Regions from separate parts of the Peribacillus sp. B2I2 genome, predicted to be linked through region 1. Evidence: riboswitches for the same ligand, from Rfam matches in the RefSeq annotation. Region 1 holds a riboswitch; each other region holds the start of a gene.

What was found. Region 1 has a riboswitch for S-adenosylmethionine ahead of ABIE66_RS02420 (sugar ABC transporter substrate-binding protein). Riboswitches for the same ligand answer to the same signal wherever they lie in the genome.
Region 2: it holds a riboswitch for S-adenosylmethionine, as region 1 does, so the genes downstream of both, mtnW (2,3-diketo-5-methylthiopentyl-1-phosphate enolase) here and ABIE66_RS02420 (sugar ABC transporter substrate-binding protein) in region 1, are expected to answer to the same signal.
Region 3: it holds a riboswitch for S-adenosylmethionine, as region 1 does, so the genes downstream of both, ABIE66_RS24900 (5-methyltetrahydropteroyltriglutamate--homocysteine S-methyltransferase) here and ABIE66_RS02420 (sugar ABC transporter substrate-binding protein) in region 1, are expected to answer to the same signal.
Region 4: it holds a riboswitch for S-adenosylmethionine, as region 1 does, so the genes downstream of both, ABIE66_RS05770 (methionine biosynthesis PLP-dependent protein) here and ABIE66_RS02420 (sugar ABC transporter substrate-binding protein) in region 1, are expected to answer to the same signal.

The regions. Positions count from the first base shown of each region.
Region 1 covers NZ_JBGCCB010000001.1:483,928-487,958, reverse strand. The annotation lists gene ABIE66_RS02425 (sugar ABC transporter ATP-binding protein) at 1-214, opposite strand, end outside; gene ABIE66_RS02420 (sugar ABC transporter substrate-binding protein) at 271-1,383, opposite strand; SAM riboswitch class I at 1,502-1,607, opposite strand; gene ABIE66_RS02415 (GTPase domain-containing protein) at 1,705-4,031, opposite strand, start outside.
Region 2 covers NZ_JBGCCB010000001.1:3,182,773-3,186,803, forward strand. The annotation lists gene ABIE66_RS15665 (methylthioribulose 1-phosphate dehydratase) at 1-114, opposite strand, end outside; gene ABIE66_RS15670 (2-hydroxy-3-keto-5-methylthiopentenyl-1-phosphate phosphatase) at 111-770, opposite strand; gene mtnW (2,3-diketo-5-methylthiopentyl-1-phosphate enolase) at 777-2,009, opposite strand; SAM riboswitch class I at 2,116-2,268, opposite strand; gene ABIE66_RS15680 (pyridoxal phosphate-dependent aminotransferase) at 2,393-3,565, opposite strand; gene ABIE66_RS15685 (nitrilase-related carbon-nitrogen hydrolase) at 3,664-4,031, shown strand, end outside; gene ABIE66_RS15690 (hypothetical protein) at 4,015-4,031, opposite strand, start outside.
Region 3 covers NZ_JBGCCB010000001.1:4,992,239-4,996,269, forward strand. The annotation lists gene glpK (glycerol kinase GlpK) at 1-18, opposite strand, end outside; gene ABIE66_RS24885 (MIP/aquaporin family protein) at 40-864, opposite strand; gene ABIE66_RS24890 (glycerol-3-phosphate responsive antiterminator) at 1,100-1,642, opposite strand; gene ABIE66_RS24895 (hypothetical protein) at 1,803-2,240, opposite strand; SAM riboswitch class I at 2,425-2,526, shown strand; gene ABIE66_RS24900 (5-methyltetrahydropteroyltriglutamate--homocysteine S-methyltransferase) at 2,610-3,713, shown strand; gene ABIE66_RS24905 (ArsR/SmtB family transcription factor) at 3,765-4,031, shown strand, end outside.
Region 4 covers NZ_JBGCCB010000001.1:1,142,399-1,146,429, forward strand. The annotation lists gene ABIE66_RS05760 (type B 50S ribosomal protein L31) at 1-195, shown strand, start outside; gene metC (cystathionine beta-lyase) at 306-1,487, opposite strand; gene ABIE66_RS05770 (methionine biosynthesis PLP-dependent protein) at 1,484-2,596, opposite strand; SAM riboswitch class I at 2,682-2,795, opposite strand; gene fumC (class II fumarate hydratase) at 3,142-4,031, shown strand, end outside.

The sequences.
Region 1 (4,031 bases):
AGCGGATATCCTGCTTCACCCCATCAATGAATATGTCACCTGAATAATGAACATGGGCTCCCGATAAAACTTTCATTAACGTCGATTTCCCTGCTCCATTAGCACCGACCAATGCGTGGGCTTTCCCTGATTGTACAGAAAAATCAACTTCACTAAGCGCCTTCACCCCCGGAAATTCAATCGAGATTTTCTTCATTTCTAGTTGCGTGCCCATGTCCATTCCCCCTTATTGAACAGACACTCCCTTCACTGGAAAGAGAGTGTCCCCTTTTACTTTTTATAATGATCTTTCAAAACTTTCATCCAATCTTCTTCAAATTCCGCTGATACACCCCATCCTTCGACAATACCAGACAGATTTGCCATATTTACCGCTTCTTTTGAAGCTTGGATTTCCTTTTGTGAAATAAGTGAAGCCTCTAAGTCATAGGTTTGCGGCGTTTCTTCGCCCGCTAATTTTTTCGCCAATATCCTCATATTCACTGCACCGATCAACTTGGGATCGACTGCTGCCGTGTAGGACCATGAGCTTCCAGCTGATTTAATTTCCTGAAGGTCTGCATTCGACACATCTATTCCGTATATCTTCACTTCATCGCGTCCCGCTTCTTTAATTGCCCGGGCGGCACCGATAGCGAAGGCATCCCATGTTGCGAAAATTGCATCCAATTTACCTTTAGGATATTTATTCAGCATTGCGGCTACAGCATTTTGTGTTTGAACCGAAGTATCTGCAGACGCCACTCCGAATCTTTCGACTTCTTTAATTCCAGGGTTTTCTTTTAATTTCTCCTGATAAACAGCATTTCTTCTCACCATTGGAGGGAAACCATCCACCCAAAGATACGCAATTGCCGCTTCACCTTTCTTTTCTTCTATCAGTTTATCAAGAGCCAGTGTTGCCAACGCTTCATCATCCTGTGATGTTAATGTTACGCCTTCTATTTTAGTTAGATCGCTTATTGAATCGAATGTAACAACGCTTTTGCCTGCATCAACCAACTTTTGAACGTCATTCACTGTTGCTGCATCATCACCATGGGAGATGATATAGCCGTCATAATCTTCCTGCAAAGCCTGTGCGATCGCATCATGAAATTTAGCCGTATCACCATTGGCTGTATATGTATCCACTTGAAACCCCAGTGCTTCTCCTTCTTCCTTCGCTCCTGCTAAGTATTGGGCCGTATGATCATCACCGCCAATTTTACGGATCACTTTGATTTTGGCTCCTTCCCCATTAGCAAATATTTCCGGGACATTTTCAAATGATACTTTTTCTTCTTTCTTCGATTCTGTGGAACTCTGCCCTGTAGAGCAACCCGTTAAAAGCAAAGCCGAAGCGATGGCTGAAATGAATATCCCTTTAATAGACCTTCTCATCTTGTTCCCCTCCACATTTTCTTATTAGTCTTATCAGTTAAGTTGGTGTAAGTCCCAAAATAAAAACCTCTCTATTAATATAGAGAGGTTTAATCAGCTGTTTTGCAGACTTATCCCTCTCTTATCTGTCAAAACATTTCTGTTTTGCAGGATTTAGCACCAATTCCTAATGGAACGGTTGCTGGGCATCTTAGGGCCAGTCCCTCCGCCACTCTTGATAAGAGAATATATTGTGTTACGTTTTTCGTAATTATCACTTTATAGGGATATAGTCGTAAAGTCAATAGTTTTTCGAATATTTGAAATGTTCCCCGTTATTTTTCATTTTCTTTGCAGCTGGGCTAGACGCTTTTTCTCGATTTTTTCAAGTCTCTCCAACTGACGTAATTTCACTTCGAACAAAGTGATCGGGTCACGGTAAACTTCCGGATTTTCTTTCATATGCTCCAATGCAGCCTGGTAGTCTTTGATTTCTGTCTGCGTTTGCTCTATCGTTTTTTGAAGTAACGCAAAGGAACTGCGATAGAAAAGTGAGATGTCCCGATCCAAAGATTTTTCAAACAATCCAAATTGGGTAAGGAAACGTTCCGTGATCATTTCGGCAACATCTAGGTAATCTTCACTTTCCAGGTATTTCTTATAACGATTGTACATATTGGCTTTATTTTGCGGTATCGCCCCAAACAGCTTCCCTGCTCCTTTAAGCAGCAATTGTGATGGAGTTCTGCGCAAAAGGATATTAACGTTTTCGATGCGGATACTGCTTGTCATCCGGTCGGCATCACGGCGCCAGTCATCCAATACCCTAAAGTCACCTGCCAGCGTGATCCGTTCTTCTTTGTATAATTCATTGAACCCGGCACTCATTTCATCCATAAACTGCTGGCTTTGTGAGAACTCCATTTGGGAACTGGCAATCCAATCTTGAAGAGAACGGTAATATTGAGGCATGATCTTGTCAGAAATGAATGCTTGAATCCGCTCATTCATTTCCTGGTTTAACTGTACATGGACCTGACTGAAATCACTGCTTTCCGTTAACGATTTAGAGCAATCCCTCAGCAATTCAGGAATTTTAGAAGAAAGCTGATTTTTCACTTCATCCTTAAGCGAACTATAAGACCTTATGATATTTTCACTTTTTTCTTTTTCCAAATCAGCCAGTTGATTGACCGCTCCATTCAGTTTAACCTCCATCTGTTCATTCCAAGAGATGGAATGCTCGCATTTCCGTTCATTGGCTGCCCGTTTTTCTAACAGATAAGATAAAGTTTTACGAATGAACGCTAGGATTTTTTCAGATCTTCTTTCTTTCCAATTATCATCTTGATAATTCGATTGAAGGAATGCTGAAAGGTCCTTCAACTGCTGCTTGCTGTCATAAAGTTTGGAGAAAGCGAATACTTTTGCATTCGGAAAATATGCATTCACTTTATCCCATGTTTCGTCTTCCATCCGGACTGCGACTTGATCACTATATATCGTATCCATTTTATTCAATAAGAAATGGATAGGCAGTTTCGGAGCCATCATTTGAATTTCCAATAATAGATCTCGTTCACTGCCGGTGAAAGGCGCCCGGGCATCAAGAACGAACATCAGGCCATCACTGCCATGTAAATAGCCTTGGAAATCGGATTCCACGCTTTTCTCCCCATTGAACCCCGGTGTATCCAATAATCGCAGACCATTATTTCTAAGGTAGTCACTGATAATCGTCACATCGACAATAGTCCCTCGCTGACGGCGTGTTTCATCCAATTCAGCCAGCTCCATGACCACTTTGCTATCTGTATCTGTAATCTCTAGGATTTCCAAATCATCCCCGTCTTTGACACTGACTAGGGATGAATGATCTTCGGCAGCAATGCTCTCGCCAACAATTGACTGAATGAAGGATGTCTTGCCATTTCCTGTACTTCCCACAAGAAGAAGATTGAAATTATTAGTATCCTTAAGCCCTTCGACCATCCATTTAAGCTTATTGCCAACCCTTAAATCATTCTCTTCAGCCCATTGGATAATGGAATTGAACAGTTTCTCTCCCGCTTCCAGTCCGCCTCCCAATTTAGGCGATTTTGCCAACAGGCTTTCTGCATCCTGAATGACAAGCGCATTAATCGTATCCGGGAAGATTTCATTCCAGGACAACGCGGATGCCGCTGCAAACAGCGAAAGCTCCCCATCTGCGATTTTCAGCCAGTTTTCCAGCAACCTTGGCACGACGGGGCTTAAATCTTTGATTAGGTGCGTTCCTTCTAATAGACCTGCATATGCATCCCTGTAATAGACGGAAAGCTCATCCCATACATCCCCTTGGTTTAATTCGATGGTATCTATCAAGTTATTAATCACTCTTAGCCATTCAAAATAAGAATCCGTATATTTATAATTTTTCCAAAGTGCAACCGTCACTTTTTCGAAACGATCCTGGTCCAGTGTGTATAGCGAACCAAGGACAGTTGAAAAATAATCCGGATCCATCGATTGGGCAACACCCTGCTGGATATACGTTTTAAGCACATCGAACCAGCCCATTGATTCTGTCCGGATACTTTCATTTGCCGCTAATACCACTGCACCGTTCCAATCCTTTTGTTCTTCAAAAAAGGCGCGTGCTATTTCCGTGACATTCGGGTAGTCAGGTT
Region 2 (4,031 bases), 2.7 Mb from region 1:
ACTTTCGGGCTTACGGATGGACAAATTCCCGCTAGTTCCCATAAACCAATCTCTTTCGGCCAATTCAGCCTTAATATCTGCCAACTCCCGCCATTCTTTAGAATGAGTGTTCACGCTTTAACCACCTCCTGCTGTTTTAAAATGTCAATTACATCAAAAAATGTTTCAAATCCTTGATGTGGAATTCCTTCCCTATCGCATTTTTCAAGCAATATGTCACGGGCTATGACAAAATCGGCCTGTTTTGCCGCTTCAAAATCCGTTACTGAATCTCCAATAACGAGTTTAAAATCATCCGCACCCGCAATCTCCCTCATAATGGATGGCTTACAGCAACCACAATCATTTTTACATTGGTCATCACAGGCATGGGGCCACTCAATATAAATTTTTTCCTTATCAAAAAATGCATGGTTGCAATAAACGGACTTTGTTGGCAAGATATCATTTAAAAGGGGTGCAATGAAAAAATCCATGCCTCCGCTTACAATATATAAAGGGATGTTGGCTTGTTTCGTATACTCAACGAATTCATAAAACCCTGGACGAATGCCGGCCGACTCACATACATATTGAATGATGTCATCCTTCAAGCCACTATCAAGTAGCGAAAACATATCCCCAACGCCAGAAGATATACTGATTTTTTGCTGAAGGACACCGTCTTTCAACTCTTCCCATTCCGGAGGCGCAAATTTTTTCATGATGGAAATGATATTATCTGTGTTGGTGATCGTTCCGTCGAAATCACAAAAGATGATCGGTTTCATTTTTCCTTACATGCCTCCCCATAAAACAAGAGCTTTTTTTAGCGTTTCTTCCTCAGCCGCCGCTTCAGATAGGTCCTTTCCTGCAAGAACGGCTTCGACAGCAGAACGGAAAGCCTTGGCCCCACCCTCTGCCCCGTCAGGGTGTCCGTGAATTCCACCTCCGGCATTAATCACACTATCCAGCCCAAAATCCTTGATTAGGTCCGGAACCATGCCCGGATGAATGCCTGCAGAAGGAACAGGGAAGGCTTTTTTCCACGAAGGTTCATCTTTTGTAAGGGCTTCAGCAATCGCCAATGTCTCCTTTTTTTCAAGGGCGACATTTCCATAAGGGGATGGGAATAAGGATAAATCCGCACCTGATAACCTTACTAATTTACCAAGTAATAATGGATAGCCGATCCCATAAAATGATGAAGATGCCAATGCCCCGCTAAAAGCGGGGTGCGCCATGATCGGTAGCCTGATTCGATCATGCTCACTCAAGGCCTGTAATACATCCAAACCATATGTATGAACGTTGAACAATAAAGCATCCGCCCCTGCTTCAGCAGCTTGCTCTGCCTTATCCAATAATTCAAATGTTTTCCCTGATAGATTGACAGCGTATAAAGTTCGGTGGCCAGTGGTCTCATAGACTTCATTCAATATTCGTTTTCCAGTTTTTATTCTATCGAAAAATGGAGTCTGTTCCTGGTCGAAGAGAATCTCATCATCTTTAACTAGGTCGACACCTCCTAATGCTTGTCGCTTCAGTTGCTCATTATGGAAGGCTAGGTCCCTTCCTAATACACCTTTAAAGATGCTCATCACCAGGGGCCGGTTATATACGTCAATCTTTTCCCTTATGCCTGCAATGCCAAATTGCGGCCCTGGGAAAGCTTTTTGAATCTCACCGACAAAATCCAAGTCGATAAGTTTTATTTCTCCGTCCAATGAAAGTTTGCCGAAGACCGTCGTGAGGATAGCAGGTAAATCATTGGAGAAATTCCCTGCCGGATAGGCAATCTTAATTAGTGAACGGTACACTTTACGATTTAAATATCTGTTTGCCCTCTCTTCTTCAGATAGTGGTGTCACCGATACGACACGACCCTTATGTTTTTCCAGTTGCTTCTGGACCAAATGGGGCAGGTCCGTCCATGTTCCCACAGTCAATCCTAAGGCAATGCTTTCTGCTTTTTTCTCATGATTTCCATTAAAGTCATGAATTAAATAAGTAGCGACTATCTCGCTCATTTGATCACTCCTATATCACGTTAGTTAAACTCTCGAAGTCATTAACCTGAAATGGTCTCAAAATGGCAAAAGCCCCTTCATAAAGAAGAGGCTTTAAAAAGCCATCTTCTTATCTCCCAGCCATTGGCTGCAAGAATTAGCACCGTGCCTTGTGGATTTCAAGAAAATCCGGCGAAGAATTCCGCCCCATTTTACAATGGAATTACGGTCGGTTGCTGGGCTTCATAGGGCTAGTCCCTCCACCTGCTCAAAATAAGAAAACGCTGATATATAGTTACATTCAAGTATCGAAAGATTAAGAATTTATTTTGTATTCTGACACGTAATCCATACTTTGTCAATAAGTTTTTGTCTATTTAACCGTGGATAAATTGAATCCTCCGTTAAAATAATTTTAATGTACGTATCCGTTCCACAGCCTCTTCAAGCCGTTCTTCCGAAGTCAGAAGCCCTACCCTGACGTAACCTTCGCCAAATTCACCGAATCCATTCCCTGCGGCAACAGCTACGTGGGCATGCGTTAATAGATAGTCTGCAAAACTCTCGGACGTAAAACCTTTTGGTACCTTGAGCCAGGCAAAGAATGATGCTTTAGGAGCTTTGACATCCCAGCCGATTGCCCTCAATCCCTCAATGAAAACATTCCTGCGTCCCTCATACATCTTCACTAACTCCTCTACACAGCTCTGCGAGTCCAGTAACGCGCTTGCCGCTGCTTCCTGTATCGCTGGAAAGAGACTAACATAAAGATGGTCTTGCAATAGTTCAAGAGCTTCTATGACACTTTTATTCCCCACTGCAAAACCGACTCTCCACCCTGCCATATTGAATGTTTTCGATAGTGTGTAAATTTCTATCCCTACATCCTTCGCTCCTTCTGCCTGGAGAAAGCTTATCGGTTTTTTTCCGTCGAATCCTATCGCCCCATAAGCGAAATCGTGGACCACGCAAATCGAATGCTCTTTTGCAAAGGAGACGGTTTCATCAAAGAAACTTTCAGTTGCAGAAGCACCTGTGGGATTATTCGGATAGTTCAAAAACATCATTTTGGCTTTATCTAGCACTTCTTTATGTATGTCATTGTATTTCGGAAGAAAATCATTTTCTTCTGTCAAGGGCATCAGTTCGGTCTTTGCCTGTGCTAAAACGACACCGGAAAGATAATCCGGATAGCCGGGGTCTGGAACAAGGATCGTATCACCTGGATTCAATAAACACTGCGGCAGTTCGACAAGACCTGCCTTTCCCCCGAAGAGAATCGCCACTTCACTATTCGGATCCAGCTTGACACCATATTCACGTTCATAAAAGACGGCAGCAGCATCTTTTAAATATTGATGTCCCCGAAACGGCGAATATTTATGATTAATGGTTTTTTCAGCGGCAACCTGCAAACTTTTCACGATATGTTCAGGCGTCGGTTGATCAGGATTTCCCTGGCCTAAATTAATGACATCATGACCCTGCGCCGTAATCGCATTGACTTTTGCGACTAGAGAGGCAAAAAATTGCTTGGGCAGTTTTTGAAGTTGTCTGGATTTTTCGAATTGCAACATTTATACACCTTCTCTGAAATTTCTTGAAATTCTAGTCACAAATGATATATGTTTATCATAGTCTTGTAAAGCATTTTTTACATGTGGGGTTTTAAACGATGAAGTGGAAGATTGCCTGCATTCAAATGGATATTGCCTTCGGGCAACCAGATATCAATTTTCAGGTTGCAGAACAATGGTTGGGAAAAGCAGCAATGTCAAAACCCGATATCGTTATTTTACCAGAGCTTTGGTCAACAGGATACGACTTGACCAGGTTAAATGAGATTGCTGATGAAGAAGCAGAAAAAACGATTGAATGTTTAAAAGATCAGGCAAAGAAACACCAGTTTCACATAATTGGGGGTTCCGTTGCCAAAAAAGCAAGCAAGGGCATCTATAACAACATGATCATCATCAATAAGCATGGAAATCTCATTAAACAATATGATAAGCTTCACTTATTTCAGTTAATGGATGAACATCA
Region 3 (4,031 bases), 4.5 Mb from region 1:
TAAAATATATTTTTCCATAGTGTATGCCCCTCCTTTTAATTAACTAGCGATATTCCTGCTTTCCAATTCATGTGACTGTTTTTTCCCAAATGCATAGGCTAATACCAATAGTACCAAGCTTGCACCCAAAACAGACCAAAATCCTACTGTTATATCCCCTAAAAAGAATGCTTTATAACAAACGGCACCAAGTGAACCCCCAACAATCGGTCCAACTACCGGAATCCATGAATAGCCCCAATTCGAATTGCCTTTACCCGGTATCGGCAGCAAAAAGTGAGCGATGCGGGGCCCCAGATCACGGGCCGGGTTTATGGCATATCCTGTCGTTCCCCCGAGTGACATCCCAATCACGACAATTAATAAACCGACAGCGAATGGGTTCAGACCCTCTGTAAAATCATTGGCACCTATGAATAATAAACCAAGAATAAGGATGAAAGTTCCAATCATTTCACTTAATAGATTTGAAAATGTATGTGGGATAGCAGGTGAAGTCGCAAACACACCAAGCTTCGTTCCTGGATCATCAGTAGCTTTCCAGTGTGGTAAATAGTGCAGGAATACTAGAGTTGCCCCCAGGATTGCGCCAATCATTTGGGCAACGATGTAACCAGGTACATCACTCCATGGAAACTCTCCAATAATGGCAAATCCTACTGTGACCGCCGGATTTAAATGCGCCCCGCTTATGGATCCCACTGCAAAAACACCCATGGTGACAGCCAGTCCCCACGCAATCGTGATAACGATCCAACCGGCATCTTTAGCATAAGATCCCTTTAAGGATGAACCCGCTCCAATACCTGCTCCGAATAAAACTAAAATCATTGTGCCTACTACTTCTCCCCAAAATGGAGTCATGAATAAAACCCCTCCCCTGATAATTTAAAAACCTTGCAAACAAATAAAAGGAGATTCACAGCAGAACTATCCTCATAAAAAAATTATGAATAGATCTGTTGTGAATCTCCTAGTCTCCGTCACATATATTAACTTGTAATGTAAAATATACTAGGTTGTGAAAACGCTGTCAATTATTTTGTGAAAAATTAATCTATTTTTCTGTATTTTTTTTCAAATTCCTCGTTCTACCCTATTAGACGATATCCCATAATTCAGTTTTGGAAGTGGTGATTGCCGACGCTCCAGCATCAAGGGCGTTCAGGACTTCATCAGAAGTACGTATGAGACCGCCTGCAAAAATGGGTGTTTGTAGTCGTTCCTTCACTTCTTTTATCATCCACGGCATAGCGCCCGGTAAAACTTCGATATAATCCGGCTTGGTTTTCTGCACCAGCTTATAACTTTTCTCCAGCGCATGCGAATCTATTAAAAAGATTCGCTGGATGGCAATGACCCCCTTTTGCTTCGCTTTCAAAATAACGTTTGATTTAGTCGAAATCAACCCATATGGATTATACTCCTGACAAATGAATTCTGTCGCATATTCATCACTTCTTATGCCATGGATCAAATCGACATGATAAATCATTTTCTTATTATGCTGCTTTGCCATCATACTTACATTTTTCAATTGTGATATATGCAAATCAAGAAACACGCCTATTTCATAGGAACTTTCTAAGAATCTTTCGAAATCCTTCATGCTTGCCGAAGCAGGCAAAATCTTCTGGTTCATTATTTTCCCCCTTATCTCTGGAAAAACTAAAACTTTTAGTAATTCAGTATATTTTAAAGAGCTTGGTTTTTCAAACACATTTTAATGAATCGCCACCCTATCCATCCTTACACTAACATACCTGTCATCCCCTTTATATATTGCGGCTAAAAACGATCCATCATAAAGAAAGTTTCATTTTCAATGCACCATCGACAAGTTCAAATGATTTAATTGTGCCGACCGGGATTTTTCTAACGATGTTCCAAGCATCAACATTCATTTTGATCATTCTATTTTCAAATTCAAAAAATGGTGGTCTGTTAAATATCCTTTGGTTGATGAAACTCCTGTCAATCGGTTCCATTTCCACTAATTCTAATGAGATCGTTCTTTTTTCCACGTGAACCGGTTTTAATGTAATCCTGAAAGCTACGTTTTTCTTAAACATCATTTTTTTCACTTCCGTCGTTCCGGAAAGCACTATATGCTTTGGCGTAATCTCGACTTTAATATCCTGATCAGATGATTTCATCTTTATGATTCTCTCTATCATAGCTGCAGTTACCGTTATCGGTATGCCATTTCCAAATATATTGGATGGATCGAATGCATTCATCCTGGTATTCCCCTCCAACTTTCAATATCACAGTTCATAAGGAACGTCGGTTATAACATATGCCGGGTTCACGGATGCAGTTAACATTTCCCGAGTTAATAATCGATATATTCTAAATCTTCCACCTTCAACCCTTGACCTTTGTAAAAACTACCTGTATAGTCATAATTAATTTAATAGACAACTCTTATCCAGAGAGGTGGAGGGACTGGCCCTTTGATGCCTCAGCAACAGACTAATCATGTACTGTGCTAATTCCAGAAGTGTAAAAACTTGAAGATAAGAAGAGTAAATAGCTATGCTGCCAACACCTCTTCTTATTTTTAAGAAGAGGTTTTTTATTTTATAAAAGGAAAGAAGGAATGCAACATGTCAATCACATTAACGAAAGCGCCTTTTAGGGCGGACCACGTCGGGAGTTTATTAAGACCGGAACGTTTACATATTGCCAGAAAGCAATTTAAGGATGGTACAATTTCAGCGGAACGACTTCGTGAAGTTGAAACCGAAGAAATCAATCGGATTGTCGATAAACAGATTGAAGTTGGATTAGAGGCTGTGACGGATGGTGAATTCAGACGGACATGGTGGCACTTTGACTTCCTTGAACATTTAAATGGAATCGAGGGATATGTTACTGAAAAAGGACTCACTTTCGATGGTGTGGAAACAGAGAGATATAACGTTCGCAATACCGGAAAGGTTTCATTCAATCCTGAACATCCCTTCATTCGTGATTTTATTGAATTGAACAAAATTGTGGACGGACGTGCCGTTGCCAAACAAACCATTCCCAGTCCCAATCAATTATTTGCTGTAGGTGTTCAAAGTGAAGACGTCTACCCTGATATCGAAGACTATGCAAATGATATCGTCAAAGCGTATCAGCATGCTTTGAAAGCTTTTTATGATGCAGGAGTGCGTTATCTTCAATTGGATGATGTATATATTGCCAGGCTTTCAGCTCCGGATTTCCAGTTCAAAGAGGGAAAATATACGAGGGAACAATTAATTGATTTAGCACTGCGTGTAATTAATGGCGCATTGGAAGGCAAACCAGAAGACCTGGTAGTCACCACCCACCTTTGTCGTGGAAACTACCAGTCGACATGGGCATTTGAAGGAAGCTATGCCCGTATTGCCCCAACATTATTGGCAAAAGAAAAAGTGGATGGATTCTTCTTGGAATATGACGATGATCGCTCAGGGGATTTCGAACCATTGGAATACATTCCAAATGGCGGGGCGCGTGTCGTTCTAGGGGTCGTCACTTCAAAAAATGGAAAAATCGAAGACAAGGAAGCTGTTAAGGCACGTATTAAAGAAGCCTCGCGCTTCGTTCCTTTCGAACAATTATGCTTAAGCCCGCAATGCGGCTTCGCTTCCACCCATCACGGCAACAGGCTAACGGAAGAACAGCAGTGGGAAAAGTTGAAGTTCGTCGTTGATGTAGCAAAAGAAGTATGGGAATGATTTTTTTATTAATCATTTGACATATCGATAATTCTCGATATAATGAAATGTATGAAAACAATCGAGATATTTAAAGCATTATCCAATGAATCCAGGTTGCAAATCTTAAAATGGCTCAAGGCGCCTGAACTCCACTTCACCCCTCATGAGGGAATAGATATGAAGGAAACCGGCGTTTGTGTAAGTCAGATTACAGAAAAATTAAACATGACCCAATCCACGGCCTCTCAATACCTCTCGATGCTTCTTAGAGCAGGATTGATCAAGACGGAGCGGATAGGAAAGTTTACGTATTACAAACGAGATGAAGATGCAATC
Region 4 (4,031 bases), 660 kb from region 1:
AGCGGTTATAAATTCTTGACAGGTTCCACGAAAACATCCAATGAAACGATCGAATGGGAAGACGGCCAAACGTATCCATTATTAAAAGTGGAGATCAGTTCAGATACGCACCCTTTTTATACTGGAAAGCAGAAGTTTGCTGAAAAAGGCGGACGAGTGGATCGCTTCCTGGATAAATATAATATGAAGAAATGAGAGTAAGGCCGTCGGGAAATCGTTGGCCTTTTTTTATGGATGGGTTTAACAAGAATTAAAATGATGCAAACAAAAAGGGTGCCCATAAATATGGGGCACCCATCCTTTTTTCATTTCGCAGCAATTGCTTCGCCTTTTGCAATATTTACAAGGGCCGCATCGAAGTCCTTGATTAAATCGTCCGGATTTTCAAGTCCGACAGAGAGACGAAGCAAGCTGTTCGTGATGCCCCGCTTTTCCCTTTCATCAGCAGGCATGGCAGCGTGGGACATTTTGGCCGGGTAGGATAATATCGATTCGACAGCTCCAAGGCTTACGGCAAAAACAGGAAGCTCGACAGAGTTCACGAAAGAGCGGAAGACTTCTTCGCTTTCCAATTCAAATGATAGGACCGCCCCGGCTCCAAGTGACTGGCCTTCCTGGATGGCGTGCTGTGGATGATCTGCTAGGCCGGGATAATACACTTTTTTAACCAAGGGCTGCTTCTTTAAGTAGGCGGCAATCTTTTCTGCCCCTTTTTGGGAGTGCTCCATTCTAACGGACAAGGTCTTCAGACCTCTCATTACTAGCCAGGCGTCCTGGACACCAAGAACCGCTCCAAAGGAGTTTTGGAGGGAACCGAGTCTTACTGCCAATTCAGGATCTTTCACTACAGCAAGTCCAGCTACCACATCACTATGTCCGGATAAAAACTTCGTCGCGCTATGAAGGACAACATCAGCGCCCAGATTCAGTGGTTTCTGTAATGCTGGCGTCAAGAATGTATTATCAACAAAACTTAAGGCCCCGGCTGTTTTTGCGATATCACATACGGCTTTAATATCGGTCACTTTAAGTAATGGATTTGAAGGCGTTTCGATGTATATGGCACTCGTATTTGGCTTAATGGCCGCTTTGACGCTTTCAAGGTCCGTCATGTCAACGAAAGTATGCTCAATATTGAAACGTGTCAAAACACTTGTGACCATCCTGAACGTTCCGCCATACACATCTTCGGAAATGACGATATGGTCTCCGGCAGACAACAGTAGGAAAGCTGTTGAAATGGCTGCCATTCCTGATGAAAAGGCAAAACCGTGTGTACCTTCCTCAAGTTCGGCAATGATATCTTCCAGCGCTTCGCGAGTTGGGTTCCCGCTTCTGCTGTAATCATATTTACCGAATTGATCGATATCGGATTGATGGAAAGTGGAAGCGTGCTGAATGGGGACGCTCACACCGCCTGTTGCCGAATCGAATTTATGTTGATTATGGAGTAATTTGGTTTCAAAGCTAAAATCATGATCGGTCATCGTAGTGCCTCCCTTTTTACGTGTGCGAATGCTTGCTGTAAATCCTGAATCAAATCGTCGCTGTCCTCAATGCCGACGGAGAAGCGAAGCAGGCGATTACAAACCCCATTGGCCGTTCTGACTTCAAGCGGTATATCGGCATGTGTTTGTGTAGCAGGATAGGTGATGAAGCTTTCGACCCCTCCAAGGCTTTCTGCAAACGAAATTAATGAGAGTGATTGTAAAAATGGGTTGACCGCCGCTTCTTCAATGATGCGGAAGGAAATCATGCCGCCCCTACCGGGATACAATACGTCCGTAACACAATCATGTTCCGACAAGTAATCTACAAGTACCTTTGCATTCTTTTCATGACGATCCATCCGCAATGCCAGGGTTTTCATTCCGCGCATCAACAGCCAAGAATCAAAGGGGCTCAAGACAGCACCAGTACCATTATGATGGAAGGCAAGTGCATCACATAATTCCGCGCCGCTGGCCACGATCAGTCCGGCGAGCACATCATTATGACCACCGAGATACTTGGTAGCACTGTGAATCACAATATCCGCTCCAAGCAGGATGGGTTGTTGAATAAGAGGCGTGTAAAAAGTATTATCAACGATTAACAATAAATCAAATCGTTTGGCCAATGCGGCAACGGCGCTAATATCCGTTTGCTGCATAAGAGGGTTAGTGGGAGTTTCAATGAAGATGGCTTTCGTGTGAGGAGTGATGGCTTTTTCGATATCCTCCAAACAACAAGTGTTCACATAGTCACACTGCAACCCCCATTTCTTAAAACCTTGTTCTAACAGACGATATGTACCCCCATAAAGATCTTCGCTGACAATCCATGCATCACCTGATTTAAATAAGGCCAGTATAGTAGAAATGGCTGCCATTCCTGAACTGCAGGCATATCCTTGGTCGCCTTTTTCCAGATCGGCGATGGATCGTTCCAATAGTTGGCGTGTAGGATTACCTGTCCTTGTGTAATCGAATCCAGTCGATTGACCGATTCCTTCGTGGCGAAAAGCAGTTGAAAAGTATACCGGCGGATTGACTGTTCCTGTCGCCGTTTCGCTGCGATTTCCTAATTGAGCAAGATATGTTTCAGTTTTGTACATAGTTTTCACTGCTCCTTTGAGTTATATAAAATAAAAAAAGTCTTCTTTAAGAAGAAGACTTTGATTAAGTAGGGACGAGTCATTCTTCTTATCTTCCAAGTTCACAAACTTGTGGAATTAGCACCTTTTCATTGGTTTGAAACAAATGAAGGTTGCTGAGGTGTCATCGGGCCATTCCCTATACCTCTCTCGATAAGAGTTTAGATTATTCAATTTCTTTTGAATTTACTATAAATACAAAATACTGTCAAGAACAAGTTTGATGGATTTTGCTTCGATGTTCATGACTAGGTCTATTGGAGCCTAGCGGTGTCAACACTTTACGTGTCTAAAAAAGAATATCCGGAATTTTCATGTGGTCAAGGATAATCCTGAATGATCCTGTTGAATTAATTGAATTTTTCAGAAAAAGGGGAGGCTTGGCCGGATATTTTTGCTTTAAAATAATAAAGTTTGTACAATGTAAGGAGAGAGAATAATACGACATTATTCATTTCATATACTTAAGGTCTTCGATGAATAGTGCAAACATAGGAGGAGAACACATGGATTACAGAATCGAACGAGATACGATGGGTGAAGTGAAAGTTCCTGCCGATAAATATTGGGGAGCACAGACCGAGAGAAGCCGTAACAATTTCAAAATTGGTAATGAAAAAATGCCGATTGAATTGGTTCGTGCATTTGCATACGTTAAACAAGCTGCGGCAAAGGTGAACTATGATCTCGGTGATCTTTCGGAAGTTAAAAAGAATGCCATCGTTAAGATTTGCGGCGAAATCCTTGAAGGTACGCTTGATGAACATTTCCCGCTTGTAGTTTGGCAAACGGGAAGCGGGACGCAAAGTAATATGAACGTGAATGAAGTGGTCGCTAACAAAGGGAATGAATGGTTAAAAGAAAATGGTGAATCGGAAACACTTCACCCGAATGATGATGTAAACAAGGCACAAAGCTCCAATGATACTTTCCCGACCGCCATGCATATTGCAGCCTTTATGGAGGTCGCTGAAAAGTTGGTTCCTGCCATCAAAGAACTTCGTGATACATTCGATTCAAAAGAAAAAGAGTTTTGGGATGTCGTGAAGATTGGCCGGACGCATCTTCAAGATGCAACACCACTGACATTAGGACAAGAAATTTCTGGCTGGAAAGCGATGCTTGATAAAGATTTAGCGATGATTGAGGAAAGCAGCCAAAAATTATTGAACCTGGCTCTAGGCGGAACGGCTGTAGGAACAGGAATCAATACAAAAAAAGAATTCCCGGGACTTTCAGCAAAACAAATTGCAGCGGATACAGGACATCCTTTCGTCACATCGGATAATAAGTTCCATGCATTGACAAGCCATAACGAAATCGTTTATGCACACGGTGCTTTGAAAGCATTGGCAGCAGATTTAATGAAAATTGCAAACGATGTCAGATGGCTGGC